DNA from 4 places in the Nonomuraea sp. 10N515B genome. Region 2 is predicted to be linked to each of the others. Evidence: riboswitches for the same ligand, from Rfam matches in the RefSeq annotation. Region 2 holds a riboswitch; each other region holds the start of a gene.

What was found. Region 2 has a riboswitch for thiamine pyrophosphate ahead of thiC (phosphomethylpyrimidine synthase ThiC). Riboswitches for the same ligand answer to the same signal wherever they lie in the genome.
Region 1: another riboswitch for thiamine pyrophosphate. It lies ahead of ACTWQA_RS37300 (purine-cytosine permease family protein); the one in region 2 lies ahead of thiC (phosphomethylpyrimidine synthase ThiC).
Region 3: another riboswitch for thiamine pyrophosphate. It lies ahead of ACTWQA_RS30845 (FAD-dependent oxidoreductase); the one in region 2 lies ahead of thiC (phosphomethylpyrimidine synthase ThiC).
Region 4: another riboswitch for thiamine pyrophosphate. It lies ahead of ACTWQA_RS22455 (TenA family protein); the one in region 2 lies ahead of thiC (phosphomethylpyrimidine synthase ThiC).

The regions. Positions count from the first base shown of each region.
Region 1 covers NZ_JBQQBQ010000034.1:58,429-62,616, reverse strand. The annotation lists gene ACTWQA_RS37315 (MFS transporter) at 1-933, opposite strand, end outside; gene ACTWQA_RS37310 (winged helix-turn-helix transcriptional regulator) at 1,009-1,443, shown strand; gene ACTWQA_RS37305 (rhodanese-like domain-containing protein) at 1,440-1,763, shown strand; TPP riboswitch at 1,804-1,917, shown strand; gene ACTWQA_RS37300 (purine-cytosine permease family protein) at 1,908-3,242, shown strand; gene ACTWQA_RS37295 (methylated-DNA--[protein]-cysteine S-methyltransferase) at 3,205-3,780, opposite strand; gene ACTWQA_RS37290 (ATP-binding protein) at 3,877-4,188, shown strand, end outside.
Region 2 covers NZ_JBQQBQ010000033.1:25,293-29,480, forward strand. The annotation lists gene ACTWQA_RS36555 (SCO6745 family protein) at 1-593, shown strand, start outside; gene thiC (phosphomethylpyrimidine synthase ThiC) at 580-2,244, opposite strand; TPP riboswitch at 2,237-2,349, opposite strand; gene ACTWQA_RS36565 (class I SAM-dependent methyltransferase) at 2,401-3,006, shown strand; gene ACTWQA_RS36570 (hypothetical protein) at 3,045-3,398, shown strand; gene ACTWQA_RS36575 (universal stress protein) at 3,411-4,188, shown strand, end outside.
Region 3 covers NZ_JBQQBQ010000023.1:121,231-125,418, forward strand. The annotation lists gene thiE (thiamine phosphate synthase) at 124-771, opposite strand; gene ACTWQA_RS30835 (Rv2175c family DNA-binding protein) at 749-1,123, opposite strand; gene ACTWQA_RS30840 (NAD(P)/FAD-dependent oxidoreductase) at 1,154-2,317, opposite strand; TPP riboswitch at 2,375-2,491, shown strand; gene ACTWQA_RS30845 (FAD-dependent oxidoreductase) at 2,481-3,869, shown strand; gene thiS (sulfur carrier protein ThiS) at 3,866-4,066, shown strand; gene ACTWQA_RS30855 (thiazole synthase) at 4,059-4,188, shown strand, end outside.
Region 4 covers NZ_JBQQBQ010000013.1:236,790-240,977, forward strand. The annotation lists gene ACTWQA_RS22440 (M20/M25/M40 family metallo-hydrolase) at 1-466, opposite strand, end outside; gene ACTWQA_RS22445 (DNA polymerase domain-containing protein) at 586-1,545, opposite strand; gene ACTWQA_RS22450 (histidine phosphatase family protein) at 1,581-2,189, shown strand; TPP riboswitch at 2,207-2,302, shown strand; gene ACTWQA_RS22455 (TenA family protein) at 2,290-2,964, shown strand; gene ACTWQA_RS22460 (maleylpyruvate isomerase family mycothiol-dependent enzyme) at 2,968-3,600, opposite strand; gene ACTWQA_RS22465 (MarR family winged helix-turn-helix transcriptional regulator) at 3,664-4,089, shown strand; gene ACTWQA_RS22470 (carbon starvation CstA family protein) at 4,073-4,188, opposite strand, start outside.

The DNA.
Region 1 (4,188 bases), on a different contig from region 2:
CACCACGTCGGCGGCGGCCGCCAGCAGGGCCAGGCCCGTCTGGATGGTGGACCAGCCGCGCAACTCCTGCAGGTAGAGCGTGACCAGGAACTGGAAGCCGAAGAACGAGGCCGTGAGCAGGGCGGCCATCAAATTGGCCCGCACCAGGGGGCCTGACCTGAGGATGCCGAGTCGCACCAGCGGGCCGGCGGAGCGGCGCTCGACGGCGGCGAACGCCGCGAGCAGGGCCAGGCCGCCGGCGAAGGCCGCGACGGTCAGTGGCCAGCCGTCGGCCGGCTGCTCCAGGCGTACGACGCCGTAGACCAGCAGCATCATCGCGCCCGTGATGGTGACGGCGCCCGCCAGATCGAATCCCGTGGCCGGAGGGCGTTCGGCGGCGGGCTCCTTGATCAGGGGGATGGCGACGGCCAGGATCGCCGCCGACATCAGCACCGGTGCGAAGAAGACCCAGCGCCAGCCGAAGGCTGTGAGCAGGCCGCCGATCACCAGGCCGAGCGCGAAGCCGCCCGCGGCCGTCCCCGCATAGATGAGCAGCGCCCGATTGCGCAGCCGGCCCTCGGGGAAGGTCGTGGTGATCAGGGAGAGGCCGGCCGGGGTCATGAAGGCGGCGGCCACGCCCGTGACGAAGCGGGCGATCAGCAGGACCCAGCCTTCGTCCGCGAAGCCCCCGAGGCCGGAGAACACCAGGAACACCCCGAGCCAGAGCAGGAACATGCGGCGGCGGCCCAGCAGGTCGGCCGCGCGGCCGCCGAGCAGCATGAAGCCGCCGTAGCCGAGCACGTACGCGCTCACGACCCCGCTCAGCATGCCCGTGGACAACCCAAGGTCGGCCCGGATGGACGGGAGGGCGACGTTCAGCATGGCCACGTCGATGCCCTCGAGGAAGATGGCGCCGCACAAGACGGCGAGGACGCCCCAAGAACGGGCAGGCATGACAAACCCCCGGTTACGAATAGGCAGTCGGTTCTCTCTTGTAACCGTCCACATCTTGGGCCAGCATGAAATGTCATGGAAGACGGCACTTTCAGATCACTCAGTTACTGCGACAGCACCGTGGACGACGACTACGACGTGCGGCAGTGGGACACGCGGGAGGACTGCGAGGTCCGCCAGATACTCGACCGCATCGCGGACAAGTGGTCGCTGCTGGTCATCGCGTTGCTCGACTGCCAGAGCCTGCGTTTCTCCCAGCTGCGCCGCGAGATCGACGGCGTCAGCCAGCGCATGCTCAGCGTGACCCTGCGCCACCTCGAGCGTGACGGGCTGGTCTCCCGTACGGTGCACCCGGTGGTGCCGCCCAGGGTGGACTATGCGCTGACGCCGCTCGGGCGGACCCTGCACCAGACGATCAAATCCCTGGTCACGTGGACTGAGGAGCATCAGGCGGAGATCGCGTCGGCGCGTGCGGAGTACGACGCGAGGCAAGAGATGATGGAGGCATGACCGTTCCTGAGATCGAGGCCAGTGCCCTTCCCGATGACGCCTACCTGCTTGACGTGCGTGAGCAGGAGGAGTGGGTGGCCGGGCACGCCCCTGACGCCGCGCACATCCCCATGACCCAGATCCAGCAGCGGGTCGACGAGGTGCCGGCAGACCGGACGGTCTACGTCGTCTGCCGGGTGGGCGGGCGGTCGCTGCAGGTCGCGGCCTGGCTCAACCAGCTCGGGCGGGACGCGGTCAACGTCGGCGGCGGCATGCAGTCGTGGGAGGCCGCGCGTCGCCCGATGGTGAGCGAGACCGGACAGCAACCTTTCGTGGCCTAACGCGCAGTTCGCCCTTTATGGCATCATGAGGGCGCCAACTTCAGATTGTCGCGGGAGCTCGGGGTGCCGGGCTGAGAGGGCAGCTATCCATCCGCTGCCGACCGCCTGAACCTGTCCGGGTAATGCCGGCGTAGGGAGTGTGCGATGACGCATGTCGCCGACGAAGTTCCGCTGACCCTCCAGGGAGCGCCCCCCAAAACGCTCGGCGTCCTCGACCAAGGCGCACTCTGGGCGAACCTCGGCGTCAGTCTCCTGGGCTTCTCGGGCGCCCTCTACCTGCTCGACCCCCTCGGCAACGCACCGCTCAGCCTGATCGCCGCGCTCACCGCCACCGTGGTCGGCAGCCTGATCGGCACGTCCATGGTGGGCCTGGCCGCCATCCCCGGCACCCAGACGGGGCAACCCTCGATGGTGCTGCTCCGCGGGCTCTTCGGGGCCAAGGCGTCCTACGTGCCCACGGTGCTGAACATCGTCCAGATGCTCGGCTGGGGCGCGTTCGAGCTCTGGGTGATCGCCAAGGCCGCCAGCGCGATCTTCAGTGGCGTCCCGTACCAGGTGTGGGTGATCGCGGCCGGGGTGCTGACCACGGCGCTCACGATCTGGCCGCTCGGGGCGGTCCGCCTGATCAGGCGGTACGTCACCATCGGCGTGATCGTGTCCATGATCTGGTTCACCTGGTACCTCGTTTCCGAGGCGCCGGCGCACACAGGCGGCGGCTGGACAGCCTTCCCGGCGGCCGTGGACTACGTGATCGCGCTCTCGGTGTCCTGGGTGCCGATGGCCGCCGACTTCGCCAGGCACTCCAGGTCCAGCAAGGCCGCGTTCACCGGCGTGGTGGGCGGCTACACGCTGGCCCAGGTCGCCTGCCTGGGGCTGGGCGTGTACGCGGTGGCCATCGCGGGCGCGGACGCGGTGCTCGCGGACGGCACGGCGGTGTTCGGACCGTTCGTGGCCGCGCCGCTGGGCGCGTTGTTCTTCGCGATCCTGGTGCTGCGTGAGACCGACCAGTCGTTCGCCAATGTCTACTCCACCACCGTGTCGCTGCAGAACCTGATGCCGCGCGTGGACCGCAGGGTGTTCTCCACCGGCATCGGCGTGCTCACCATCGCGATCGCGCTGGTCGTGGACGTCACCTCGTACGGCGCCTTCCTCGGCGTGATCGGCGCGGTGTTCGTGCCGATGTTCGCGGTGCTCGCCGTCGACTACTTCGTGCTGGGTGGCGCCGACCGCTGGAACACCGACGAGAACGCGCCCTCGCGCTGGACGATGCTGGTGCCGTGGGCGCTCGGTTTCGTCGCCTACTGGCTGACGACCTCGACTCCCACCGTGCCGGCATGGGACGGCTTCTGGGCGTCGGCCCGTGAGGTGATCGGCTTCACCCGGCAGTCCTGGATGAACGGCGCGCTCGGCGGGGCCTTGGTGGCCGCGCTCGTGACGCTGCTCACCGGCCTGCTGCTGCGGCGCGCTGCTCGACGTTGAGCAGGTGCTGCTTGGCGGCCGGGCCGCCCGCGTAATCGCCGAGGGCGCCGTCCTCGCGCACCACCCGGTGACACGGCACGATCACGCAGACGGGGTTGGAGGCCAGCGCGTTGCCGATCGCCCGCAACGCGCGCGGCCGGCCGATGCTCGCGCCGATCTCCTCCAGCGTCGTGGTCGTGCCGTACGGGACCGCCATGGTCTTCTGCAGCACCGTGCGCGCGAAGGACGTGGCCAGCGCCAGGTCCACGGGCGTGGCGAAGGCACGCAGGCGGCCGGAGAAGTAGGCGTCCAGCTCCCTGCGCACCGGGTCGAGCCGGCGCGGGTCCGGGCCGATGAACCTGCCCACATGCTTGGTGACCAGTTCGAAGACGGCGTTTTCCGGCTCGAAGGAACACGCGGCGATGCCTTTGCCGGTCACCGCCAGCACCATCCGGCCCAGCGCGCCGTCGTAGGTGCCGAAGGCGATGTCCGGCGGCGTCTCGCCCCGATAGGTGGTGGAGGTCACACGTAGCAGGGCATCCAGATCGCCGCTCGTCATGCCTCCACCCTTCCCCGCGACTGAGAAATCGCCGTGACCGCAGCGTATCGGACGGATCGCCCGACGCACCCACCTCGCCACGGGCACTATGGAGGTGTGGGGGACCAATGGGCCGGTAGTGACGATGAGATCGCTCGCGCGGTGCTCGCCAGCTCGCCCAACGCCGTCGTGGCGCTCGACAGGGACCAGAGCGTGCTGGTCTGGAACGAGGCCGCCGAGCGGCTCTTCGGGTGGACGGCCGAGGAGATGCTCGGGCGCAGGGCGCCGATCGTGCCCGCGGAGCTGACCGCCGAGCTCAACGCCGTGCTCGAACGCGTGCGCACCGGGGGCCAGGTGTCCCTCCGCACCAAACGCCTGCACAGCGACGGCAGCGTGCTGGACCTGCGGGTCGACATCAGCGCGTTGCGA
Region 2 (4,188 bases):
TGGTGACGCCGGAGCAGATGCTCGAGGCCCGCCTCGAAGCCGCCGACGAAGCCCTGCGCCGGGCGGGCATCCACGAGCTTCCTCACCTGGCCGAGACCCTCGACCTGGCCCGCCGAGCCGCTACGGCGGCCTGCGACCACCCCCAGGGCCGACCGCTCTTCGCCGCCCACGCCGCGCTCCCCTGGCCGGTCGACCCGCTCCAGCAGCTCTGGCACGCTCAGACCCTGCTCCGCGAGTTCCGCGGCGACGGCCATGTGGCCACCCTCCTCGCCGAAGGCCTCACCGGCCTGGAAGCCCTGGTCCTCCATGCCGCCGGCGGCGAGGTCCCCGTCGCTTTCCTCAAGATCAGCCGTGCCTGGCCGGAGGAGGCGTGGACGGCCGCGGAAGCCGGCCTCCACGCCCGCGGGCTCCTGGAAGGGGATGCCCTGAGCGCGGCGGGCCAGGCGCTGCGCCGCCACCTCGAGGACCGAACGGACACCCTGGCCATGGCCGCGTACGGGGCGCTGGGCGAGGACGGCTGCGAGCGCCTGGCCGAACTCGCCCGCCCCTTCGGCCGCCGGGTCGTGGACGCGGGCCTGCTCAGCCTCGGCTGACGACCTGGCCCGGCAGGCTGTCGTCGTCCCGCTCAGCCTGGCCCGGCAGGCTGTCGTCCTGCACGGGCGAGGGGCCGACCCCGGTCGGCGGCGAGACCCTGCCGGGCTGATCGACGTAGACGGTGCCGCCGCGCTGCCGGAACTCCTCCGCCTTCTCCGCGTAGCCCGCCTGGCGGATGTCGTGGCTGATCCGCATGGAGCAGAACTTCGGCCCGCACATCGAGCAGAAGTGCGCGGTCTTGGCCGGTGCGGCAGGCAGGGTCTCGTCGTGGAAGGCGCGGGCGGTGTCGGGGTCGAGCGACAGGTCGAATTGATCCTCCCAGCGGAACTCGAACCGCGCGTCCGACAGCGCGTCGTCCCACTCCTGCGCCCGCGGATGCCCCTTGGCCAGGTCCGCCGCATGGGCGGCGATCTTGTAGGTGATCACGCCGGTCTTGACGTCGTCCTTGTCCGGCAGGCCGAGGTGCTCCTTGGGGGTGACGTAGCAGAGCATGGCGGTGCCGTACCAGCCGATCATGGCGGCGCCGATGCCCGAGGTGATGTGGTCGTAGCCCGGGGCGATGTCGGTGACCAGCGGCCCGAGCGTGTAGAAGGGGGCGTCGTCGCAGAGCTCGCGCTGCAGGTCGACGTTCTCCTTGATCTTGTGCATGGGCACGTGTCCCGGGCCCTCGATCATGACCTGGACGTCGTGCTCACGTGCGATCCTGGTCAGCTCGCCGAGCGTGCGCAGCTCGGCGAACTGGGCCTCGTCGTTGGCGTCCGCGATCGAGCCGGGCCGCAGCCCGTCCCCGAGTGAGAACGACACGTCGTAACGAGCGAGGATCTCGCACATGTCGGCGAAGTGCTCGTACAGGAAGCTCTCGCGGTGGTGCGCCAGGCACCAGGCCGCCATGATCGAGCCGCCGCGCGAGACGATGCCGGTCTTGCGGCCGGCGGTGAGCGGCACGTACGCCAGCCGCACTCCCGCGTGCACAGTCACGTAGTCCACGCCCTGCTCGCACTGCTCGACGAGCGTGTCCCGGTAGACCTCCCACGACAGGTCCTCAGGACGGCCCTTGACCTTCTCCAGCGCCTGGTAGATGGGCACGGTGCCGACCGGGACCGGCGAGTTGCGGATGATCCACTCGCGGGTCTCGTGGATGTCCGGGCCGGTGGACAAGTCCATGATCGTGTCCGCGCCCCACCGCGTGGCCCAGGTCATCTTCTCGACCTCCTCCTCGATGGAGGACGTCACGGCCGAGTTGCCGATGTTGGCGTTGATCTTCACCAGGAAGTGGCGGCCGATGATCATCGGTTCGGACTCGGAGTGGTTGACGTTGGCGGGGATGATGGCCCGGCCGGCCGCGACCTCCTGGCGGACGAACTCGGCGTCGAGGCCCTCACGGACGGCCACGAACTCCATCTCCCTGGTGATCAGCCCCTTCCTGGCGCAGCCGACCTGGGTGACGGGCTGGCCGGCGGCGCGGCGGTCGCGTACCCAGTGCTCGCGCAGGCGCGGCAGCCCGCGCCTGACGTCGGTCTCGATGGCGGGGTCGGTGTGCGGGCCTGACGTGTCGTACAACGTCACCGTCGATCCGTTCGACAGGCGCACCTGACGCATCGGCACACGGAGGTCACCGGTGTAAACCTTGGTAAAACGCGCGTCATGCATTGCGCAAACTCCCTTCGCCGGCATTACCCGGAGCAGGTTCTGGCGGTCGGCGGCTGTCAGCCGTCCTCTCAGCCCGGTCCGTACCGGGCTCCCGCGTTGGACGGCGGTGATCGTACCCACCCCCGATGCCGCGCCAAACCTGGCATGATCCGGGTGATGGACGATCCCACCCCCCGCACGACCGCGACCTACGACCGCATCGCCCCGGTTTTCGCCGAGCGCAGCCGGACCCGCAGCGGCGGCTTCCTGGCCTTCCGTCAGCGGTTCGCCGAGGCGGTGCGGGGGCCGGTGGCCGATTTGGGGTGTGGTCCTGGGCACGACGCGGCCTGGTTCCTGGAGCAGGGGCTGCCGGTGGTGGGGGTCGACCGCTCCACCGAGATGGCCAGGCTGGCCGCCGCCCAGAGGGTGCCCGCGGTTCTGGGCGACCTGCGCAGGCCACCGCTCGCCCCCGGCTCACTGGCAGGTCTGTGGTGCTGCGCGGCGCTGCTCCACGTGCCCGCCGACGAGACCGAGCCGACGTTGCGCGCCTGGTCGGCGGCGCTGCGGCCGGGCGGCGTGCTCGGAATGAGCACCTCGGCCGGCGACCGGCAGGAATGGGAGCCGATCCCCTACGACACCGAGGTCTCCCGGTGGTTCGTGCACCGCGACCCCGACACGCTGCTGGCGATGCTGGAATCGACCGGGTTCGAGGTCCTGGAACACGGTCTGAGCACCACCCACCGCACCTGGCTCAGCGTGCTGGCGCGCCGGCGCGAGGTTTGACGAGCGCCCTGGGCGGTACGTCCCCATCAGGGGAAACCATGATGAAGATAGCCGCTGTCGCAGGACTCGTGGTGGTGGCCGCGTTGGGAGGGACCACCGCCGCTGGGGACGGCATGGACAAGCACGAAGTCAGCCAGGAGCAGTACGAGACCTTGATGGCCCAATGCCGCTACGCCAACACGGCGCGGGCGCGGACCCAGTGCCGCGCGGACGTCAAGGCCATGTACCAGATCGGGGAGGCCGACCCCACGCTCGACTGCCGCACGTACTCCGGCGTGTCCGTCTGCGGCACGCTGAAGCTCAGCAGAGCCGAGCGCCAGTGCACCAAGGACTCCACGGACAAAGGGCTGCCGTTCCGCCGGGCAGAGGTGGAGTGCTTCGCGTTTACCTGAAAGGCGGTCGTCGTGATCATCGTTGGGGTGGACGGCTCACGCACCGGGCTGGAAGCCGCCGCGTGGGCCACCGCCGAGGCCGCCCTTCGGCGCACGCCGCTCGTCGTGGCCCACGCCGTGGCCAAGTGGGTGTACGAGGACACGCCCAGCAGCCACTACGCCGAGGTCAGGCGATGGATGCGCGAGGGCGCCACCACGGTGCTCGCGGCGGCCGAGGACCGGGTCCGTCGCGAGCACCCGGAGGTCGAGGTGACCACCGAGCTGCTGCCCGGCGATCCCCGCACCGCGTTGATCCACGCTTCCGAAGGCGCCGAGCTGCTGGTCGTGGGCAGCCGCGGCATCGGTGGCATCCGCGGGCTGCTGGTCGGGTCCGTCGCGCACGGCGTGGCCGCGCACGCCCGTACGAACGTGGTCCTCATCCGTGAGCTGCCCCGGCCGCCGCGCAGGGAAATCGTGGCCGGGGTGGACGGCTCGCCCGGCGGGCTGTGCGCACTCGACTTCGCCCTCACCGAGGCCGAGTTGCACGGTGCGCGGGTGCGTGCCGTACAGGCGTGGGCCTGGCCACACCCGAGCGGCTTCGAACCGGCCGACCCCAACGGCGAGCAGAACGCCCTCCGGGCGCTGCAGAAGCTGACCGCCGACGGCCGGTCGCGGCATCCAGGGGTGGAGGTGGTGGCCGAGGTCGTCCACGGGCACCCCATCGAGGTGCTCAAGGAAGCGGCGGCGCGGGCCGACCTGCTGGTGGTGGGGACGCGCGGGCACGGTCAGCTGACTGGGATGATCATGGGTT
Region 3 (4,188 bases), on a different contig from region 2:
CCGCAACCGCAACCGCACACCGCGCAGTCGCCGACAGCGGCGTTCCCCCACCGTGCCGAGCCGCCGCGCGGCGGCTCGGTGTGCAGCCGTCAGGCAGCGCCCGCCGCCGACAGGCGCTAGCCGTCAGGAGGCGGCTGCCGCCGACAGGCGCTTGGCGAATTCCGCCGCCGCCGCGCCCGGATCGTCCGCGTCGGTGATCGCCCGTACCACCACCACCCGGCGAACCCCGAACGACATGACCTCGTCCAGGTTGGCGAGGTCGATGCCGCCGATTCCGAACCACGGCCGCGCCGTCCCCAGCGACGCCGCGTGCCGCAGCAGCGGCGGCCCCGGAGCCGGGCGGCCGGGCTTGGTCGGCGTCGGCCAGATGGGGCCGCAGCAGAAGTAGTCGACGCCCTCCTCCACCGCCGCGGCGGAAGCCTCGGCGGCGGAGTGGGTGGACCGTCCGATGACGATGTCGTCGCCGAGTATCTCTCGCGCGACCGTCACGGGAAGATCGTCCTGCCCCAGGTGGAGCACGTCGGACCGGGCGGCGTAGGCGATGTCCGCCCGGTCGTTGACGGCCAGCAGTTTGCCGTGCCGGTCGCAGGCGTCGCGGAAGACTTCGAGGAGGGCGAGTTCGTCGCGTGCCTCCAGGCCCTTCTCCCGCAGCTGGATGATGTCCACGCCGCCGGCCAGCACCGAGTCGAGGAACTCTGCGAGGTCGCCGCGGTCGCGGCGGCCGTCGGTGCAGAGATAGAGGCGGGCCTCAGAAAGCGAGGGCTTGGGCACGCCGCTTGACCTCGGTGTGACGGCCGGCCTTGATCGCCTCGATGGGCGACCCCGGCAGCGACTCGTCTGGGGTGAAGAGCCAGCGCAGCGACTCGACATCGTCGTAGCCGGCGTCCTGCAACACGGTCAGTGTGCCGGGCAGCCCCTTCATCACGTCCTTGCCGTCGAGGAACACCGCGGGCACCTGCGGCCCGCCGCTCCCTCGGCGCACGCCTAGGAGCTTGTGGTCCTTGAGGAGTTGCTTGGCCCGCCCGATGGGAAGCTCAAGGCGCTGGGCCACTTCAGGGAGTGTCAGCCACTCGTTCACGAGCTGGTCGGTCTCCCGGTCGATCTGTGCAACAGAAAGCGTCACGAAACCACAACTACCACATGCCGTGCTTGCTCAAACAACACAATCTCGTAGAGGCACTTCTGGATCTACCAGGCGTTCCGCGTCGAGACGGTGTCCCGCGCCGATGATTCTGCGTCCCTGGACGAGATCTCGCGGCCGATCCACGGCGAGCACCGCGGCCAGAGCGCCGTCGCCGTCGAGCCAGACGGCCGACCATTTGCCCTCCGGGTCGCCGCGGTAGATGAGCCGCTCCCCCGCCGGGTGGTGCCCGGCGTACTGGACCATGTGCCCGAACTGCTCCGACCAGAAGTACGGCACCGGGTCGTACACCTCGTCCTCGCCCAGCAGCGTCGCGGCGGCGACCTCGGGGGCGTTGAGCGCGGTGTCCCAGTGCTCGATCCTGAGTCTGGTGTGGAAGCGGCGCGACCACCAGGCGGCGCAGTCCCCGACGGCGACCGTGTTCGGCAGGGAGGCCCGCAGGTGCTCGTCGACGACGACGCCGTTGTGCAGGTCGATGTCGGCGTCGGCCAGCCATTCGACGGCGGGCCGCACGCCGATGCCGGTCACGACCACGTGGGCCTCGACGAACTCGCCGTCCACCAGCCGCACGCCGCCCTCGTCCACGGACCGGACCATGGTGTTCAGGCGCAGGTCGATGCCCTCGTACCAGCGCTGGGTGCGGGCCCCGATCTCCGTGCCGACGGCGGTGGCGAGCGGGGTGGCCGCCGCCTCGATCACCGTGACCGCGCAGCCGGCGCGGCGGGCGGCGGTGGCCACCTCGGCGCCGATCCAGCCGGCGCCGATGATCGCGACCCTGGCCCCGGGCACCAGCATGGCCCTGAGCTCGTGGGCGTCGTCGAGAGTGCGCAGCACGTGCTGAGGGCCGTCGCCGGGCAGCATGATCGGCTCGGATCCGGTGGCGATGACCAGGCCGTCGTAGCCGATCTCGCCCTCGGTCGTCTCCACGACGCCCGCGCGCAGCGCCTTGGCGCCCACACCCGGGCGGAAGGCGACGTCGAGTGCGGCCAGGTCGGTGTCGACGAAGCTGGACTCGGCCTCGCCGAGCAGCACGCTCTTGGACAACGGCGGTCGGTCGTAGGGGCGATGGCGCTCCTGCCCGATCAGGGTGATCCTGCCACCGAACCCGCGCCCGCGCAGCGTCTCCACCGTGCGGACGCCTGCCAGGCCCGCTCCTACCACCACGACATGGTCCACGGTCAAGACCCTAACGGGGGCGTGCTTCGGCGTCGCACCGAGGCCGTAGGCTGGGGACGTAAGACGCGCGGGAGTCCGGCCGTTACCGGGCTGAGAGGAAGGCTGCACCGGGCCTTCGACCGCAAGACACCTGATCCGGATCATGCCGGCGAAGGGAGCGCATGTGGACGTGATCGTAGGCGGCGGGATCGTCGGACTGTCCATCGCGTGGCGGCTGGCCCGCTCCGGGCGGCCGGTCACGGTGGTGGATCCGGCCCCGGCCTCGGGGGCCTCCCACGCGGCGGCGGGGATGCTGGCCCCGGTCAGCGAGGTGACCTACACAGAGACGCCGCTGCTGCGACTGGGGATGGCGTCGCTGCGCCGCTGGCCCTCCTTCGCCGCCGAACTGGCCGAGGACGCGGGCTGGGCCGACCGCGCGGCGGCATCCGACGGCGCAACGCCGGTTGCGGATGCGGGAGGCCGGGGTGCCCGCGCAGGCGCTTCCGGCGGGCCCGGGGCCGGGCCGCCGTCCGGCGGGCCCGGGGTCGGGCCGTTCGGCGGGCTGGAGATCGGCGAAGGGCCGCGGCGCGGGCTGGACCTGCGGGCGGACGGGACGCTCGATGTGGCGTTCGGGGCCGACGATCTGGCGGCGCTGGACGAGCTGGCGGCCTACATGGACAAGCTCGGGCTGCCGGTCGAGCGGCTGACCGGTCGCGAATGCCGGCGCCTGGAGCCCATGCTGGCCCCGTCGGTGCGCGGCGGGCTGCTCGCTCCCGAGGACGCCTGGGTGGACCCGCGGCGGGTGACGGCGGCACTCCTCGTGGCTCTGGACCGGCTGCAGGTGCCGCTGGTGCGGGCACGCGCCGCGGGTCTCCTGCGGGACGCGGACGGCAAGGTCGTCGGGGTACGCCTGGAGCCGTCACGAGAGCCGTCCGAGATCAGGGCGGAGCGAGTCGTCCTGGCGGCCGGGGCCTGGAGCGCCGAGCTGGCGGACGTGCCGGTGCGGCCGATCAAGGGGCAGATCATGCGGTTGCGTTCCCCGCAGCCGCTGCTCAGTCGGTGCGTACGCGGCACCGTGCACGGCTCCTACGTCTACCTGGTCCCCCGTGGCGATGGCGAGCTGGTGGTCGGCGCCACCCAGGAAGAGCTGGGGTTCGACACCAGGGTGACCGCGGGCGGGCTCTACGAGCTGCTGCGGGACGCCAGGGAGCTGGTGCCGGGCGTGAGCGAGCTGGAGGTCGCCGACGTGGTGGCCGGGCTACGGCCGGGCACGCCGGACAACCTGCCGATCATCGGCCCGAGCGGGACGCCGGGGCTCACCCTGGCCACCGGGCATTACCGGGGCGGCGTGCTGCTCGCGCCGCTCACGGCTGCCCTCGTGCTGGCCGACTCGGGCGGCTCAGGAGGCTCGGGCGACTCGGGAGACGTGGGCGGCTTGGGCGACTCGGGCAGCTCACGCCGCTCGGGCGGCTCGGGAGACGTGGGCGGCTTGGGCGGCTTGGGCGGCTTGGGCGGCGAAGAGGGTGAGCTGGCGGCGTTGTGCTCGCCGGGGAGGTTTCGGGAAATCTCATGATTGTGATGATCAACGGGGCCACGCACGAGGTCGCCGACGGCATGACCGTGGCGCAGGCCGTACGAACGTTGACCACGGCCACCACCGGGGTGGCCGTGGCCGTGAACGACGAGGTGGTCACGCGGAGCGCTTGGGAGACGACGGCGCTCAGCGACCGGGACCGCATGGAGGTTCTGACGGCGGTGCAAGGTGGATGATTTGATCATCGCCGGGGAGAAGTTCTCCTCCCGGCTCATCATGGGGACCGGCGGCGCGCCCTCCCTCGAGGTGCTGGACCAGGCGCTGGCCGCGTCCGGCACCGAGCTGACCACGGTCGCCA
Region 4 (4,188 bases), on a different contig from region 2:
AGCCGCTGGTCGAGCTCGGCGTGGGGGTGGGCGGCAGCGTCAGGTCCACACCCTGGACCTGCGCGGTCACGTCACCGGACGGGGAGGGCTGGAAGGAGAAGAAGTCCTCGTTGGGGACGTAGGTCTTGGCGCTGGGCGCGGTCAGGTTCAGCGTGGGCGGCGTGTTCTCGCTCCAGCTCTCGACGAAGTTGATCGGGTTCAGCGTGACCTTGTATCCGGCCTTGCGTAGCTTGTCCGCCACGTAGTCGCGGGAGGCGTCATAGCCGCTGGTGCCGGCCGCGCGGTTGCCGCCGTTGGCGGTGGCGATGTTTTGCAGGGCCTGGAGATGCTTGTGCACGTTCGTGCCCTTGACCTGCTTGACGAGCAGAGTGGCGAACGCGTCGTCCAGCCCGCCGGCGTTGGCGGGCGCCGCCAGGGCGAGCGGCAAAGCGAGCGCGGTGATGAGTGCGATGACGATTCTGCGCATGCGGGGTACTCCCTGTGGACAGAAAGGCGAGTAATGTCCCCCGAGCTTCGCCCGAACGCGAGATTATCCCGGCTTCGCACCGCCGGGAATGCCTACCAATAAACCAAAATCAGGGACTTTTACTCCGCATCCCGGCGGGCGCGACGGAGCTCGGCGCGGCGCTTGCCCTCGTGCATTGCCTGCACCCGGGCGATCGGGATCGTGTGCCCCTCCTCGATCAGATCGGCGGGCAGCCGCTGCGGCGCGGGCATGGCCTCCGCCCACGGGTCGGCGTCCTTGAGCAGCCCGGCCGCGGTGTGCACGGTGAAGTCGCCCGGCGCCACCCGGTCGAGGTCCGACCAGGGCACCGGGAAGGACACCGGCACGCCGGGACGCACCCGCGGGCTGTAGGCGGCCACGACGGTGGCGCCGCCCGCCCGGGTGGAGTCGATGAACACCTTGCCCGCGCGATCCTCGCGGATGAACGCCGTCGTGGCCAGTGCCGGATCCACCCGCTCGGCACGGGCCCCCAGCGCGCGGGTGGCCGCGGCCAGGTCGTCCACGGCGGTCCCCGGCACCACGGGCACGAACACGTGCACGCCCTTGGCCCCGCTGGTCTTCACCGCGCCCGCCAGCCCGCAGTCCTCCAGCGCCTGGCGGACCAGGAACGCGGCCCGCACGGCCAGCTGGAAGGACTCGCTGCCCTCGGGCGGGTCGAGGTCGAGCACCATGTGCGTGGGCTGGTCGCCGGCGAACAGCGACGGGTGATACTCGACCGCCCGCTGGTTGGCGAACCACACCAGCGTCCGGCGGTCGTCGCACACGGCATAGGTCACCTGCCGGCGCGACGCCTCGGCCCAGACGGAGAACCGCTTCACCCATGCGGGGGCGTATTTGGGCAGGTTCTTCTGCATGAAGGGCTCCTGCCCCGGGCGTACCCGGATGACGGAGAGCGCGCGGTCGCGCAGGACCGGGATGATCCGGTCGGCGACCGCGTCGAGGTAGTCGACCAGGTCACGCTTGGTCGCGCCCGCCCCGTCGAACAGCGGCTGGTCGAGGTTGCTCAGGGCCACCCCGTCACGCGTCTCATCGCTGCTCACCCGCCTCACCATATCGGGGAAGAATGGGCCAGACCATGACCCGTTACCTGTATCTCGCGCGCCATGGCGAAGCCACACCGAACGGCCACGCCCTGACCGACGATGGCCGCCGCCAGGCCGCGCTGCTCGGCGCGCGCCTGCGGGAGGTCCCCTTCGCCGCCATCCACCACGGCCCGCTCCCCCGGACGACACAGACCGCCCGGCTGATCGGCGAGCACCTTCCCGGCATCCCCCTGCGCGCCTGCGAGGTCGCCGGCGACTACATCCCGTACGTGCCGCGCGAGGAGGAGCTCGCCCCGGAGTACGCCGACCGCCTCCTCGGCTTCCTGGCCCAGTTCCCCGCGGACGAACGCGAGCGCGGCCCGGCCCTCGCCGCCGAGGCCGTGCGTGTGTTCACGGGCCCGGTGACGGAGGGAACCAGGCACGAGCTGGTGGTCACGCACAACTTCCTCATCGGCTGGCTCGTCCGCGCCGCGCTCGACGCACCGGAATGGCGCTGGCTCGGCATCAACCAGTGCAATGCCGCCCTGACCGTCATCAGGTACGCACCCGACCGCCCGTCCTCGGTGCTCGTCTTCAACGACATGCGACACCTGCCCGCCGAGCTCCGCTGGACCGGCTTCCCGCCCGAGCTGCGCGAGTGAGCCCTTGTTACAGTGGGCCCGTTGACGCGGGGTGCCCGGACGTCCGGGCTGAGATCACACCCGTCGAACCTGATCTAGTTCGCACTAGCGGAGGGACGTCATGTTCTGCGATGACATGTGGCTGCGCACGGCCGAGCTGACGAAGGCCATCCACGACCACCCCTTCAACGTCGCACTCGGCGACGGCACGCTCGACCGCGACCGGTTCGCGTTCTACATCGTGCAGGACGGCCGCTATCTGGAGGCGTTCTCCAAGGCGCTGGCCACGGCGTCGGCGCGGGCCACCGACCCGGCGGACGCGGCGTTCTTCGCCCAGAGCGCGCACACCGCGCTGGCGGCCGAGCGCCTGCTGCACGCCGGCTACGTCCAGGAGCTGGACGCCGACGCGGCCGGCATCGCCACGTCGCCGACCTGCCTGGCGTACGCGTCGTTCCTGCAGGCCACGGCGCTCGCCGCGCCCTATCCTGTGCTGGCCGCGGCGGTGCTGCCGTGCTTCTGGATCTACCAGGACGTCGGCACGGCGCTGCTGGGGCGCACCGGTGACGTGCCGGACCATCCGTACCGGAAGTGGATCGACACCTATTCGGACCCGGGGTTCGCGGCCTCCGTCGAGCAGGCCAAGACCATCGCCGACCGGCTGGCCGCCACCACGGACCCGGCGACCAGACAGGCCATGACCGAGGCCTACTGCACGGCGGCGGCGTACGAGTGGATGTTCTGGGACAGCGCCTGGCGGCGCGAGACCTGGCCGACGGCGGAGTGGCTCGCCCGCTGACCGCTACGGCAAGCGCGCGGTCAGCGCCGCCGCGCCCGCCCCGGTAAGGCTCGGCAGCGCGGCCGTACGCCCGCTCAGCAGCAGGAGCAGCGCCTGGATGGGCCCCTCCACCACCTCGCCGGCCCCGACCGCCCAGTCCACGTCGGTGGCCACGAGCCGGAGCCCGCGCAGCCGCCGCTGCGGGTAGAAGGGGAAGCCGCGCTCCCAGACGTGGGTGGCGCAGGTTCGTGCCGGACCGAGCGGCATGGCGCGCTCGATGCCGAGCGGCACCGTGATGTCCTGGCCGTGGACGAGCACGTCGAACAGCGGGTCGAGCGGCTTGGTCGAAGGTGCCCGGCGGCGCGAGCCGGCCGACTCGCGCACCTGCGCGACGATCTCGCCGATCGGCAGCCTGGCGTGCCGCACCGCCGAGTCGTGGACCATGCGGTCGAAGTTGCCGCGCGCCCTGACGAACTCGACCAGCGCCGACGCGAGCTTTATCCGAGTGGCGAGCGCCAGGTGGGCGGCCACGTCGCGCACCTGCCACCCGGCACACAGCGACGGCCGCTCCCAGTCCTGCTCCGGCAGCGAGTCGAGCAGGTCGGCCAGGCCGCGCCGCTCGATCTCGAGGGCAGCCCAGATCTCTTCCTGGTGCATCGCACACCCCCATTGCTAAGGTTGCCTTAATATAAGGCACCCTTAGCAGTTTGGAGAAGACCCGTGGCCGCCACTCATCCGCCGCACGTCGTGGCCCTGCTGTATGAGGCGTACCTGCGCCTGCAGAACATCGTGCAGGAGGCCGCCCATGCGTACGACGTGAACGTCCGGCCCGCCCACTCGGCTGTGTTCTTCCACATGGAGCACGAGGGCATCCGATTGAGCAGGCTCGCCGAGAAGGCCCAGATGACCCCTCAGGCCATGGGGGCGCTGGTGGACGACCTAGAGCGGCTGGGCTACCTGCGCCGGATGCCCGACCCGGCCGACCGCCGCGCCAAACTGATCGTCTTCACCGAGCGGGGCGATGAGGCGCTGAAGATCGGCTACGCCGCCATCGACGAGGTGGAGCGCCGGGTTGCGGCGTTGCTCGGCGAGGACGGCCTCGCCGAGCTGCACGCCACGCTGAGCCGCATCATCCAGGAGTTTTAGCCATCAGCTCGCGTTCCTCGCGGGTGGGGATGAGCCCGGACGGCGCCAGGAGCTTCGACTCCTCGAACGGCGCCTCCGTGGTCGGCAGCGGCTCCCGCG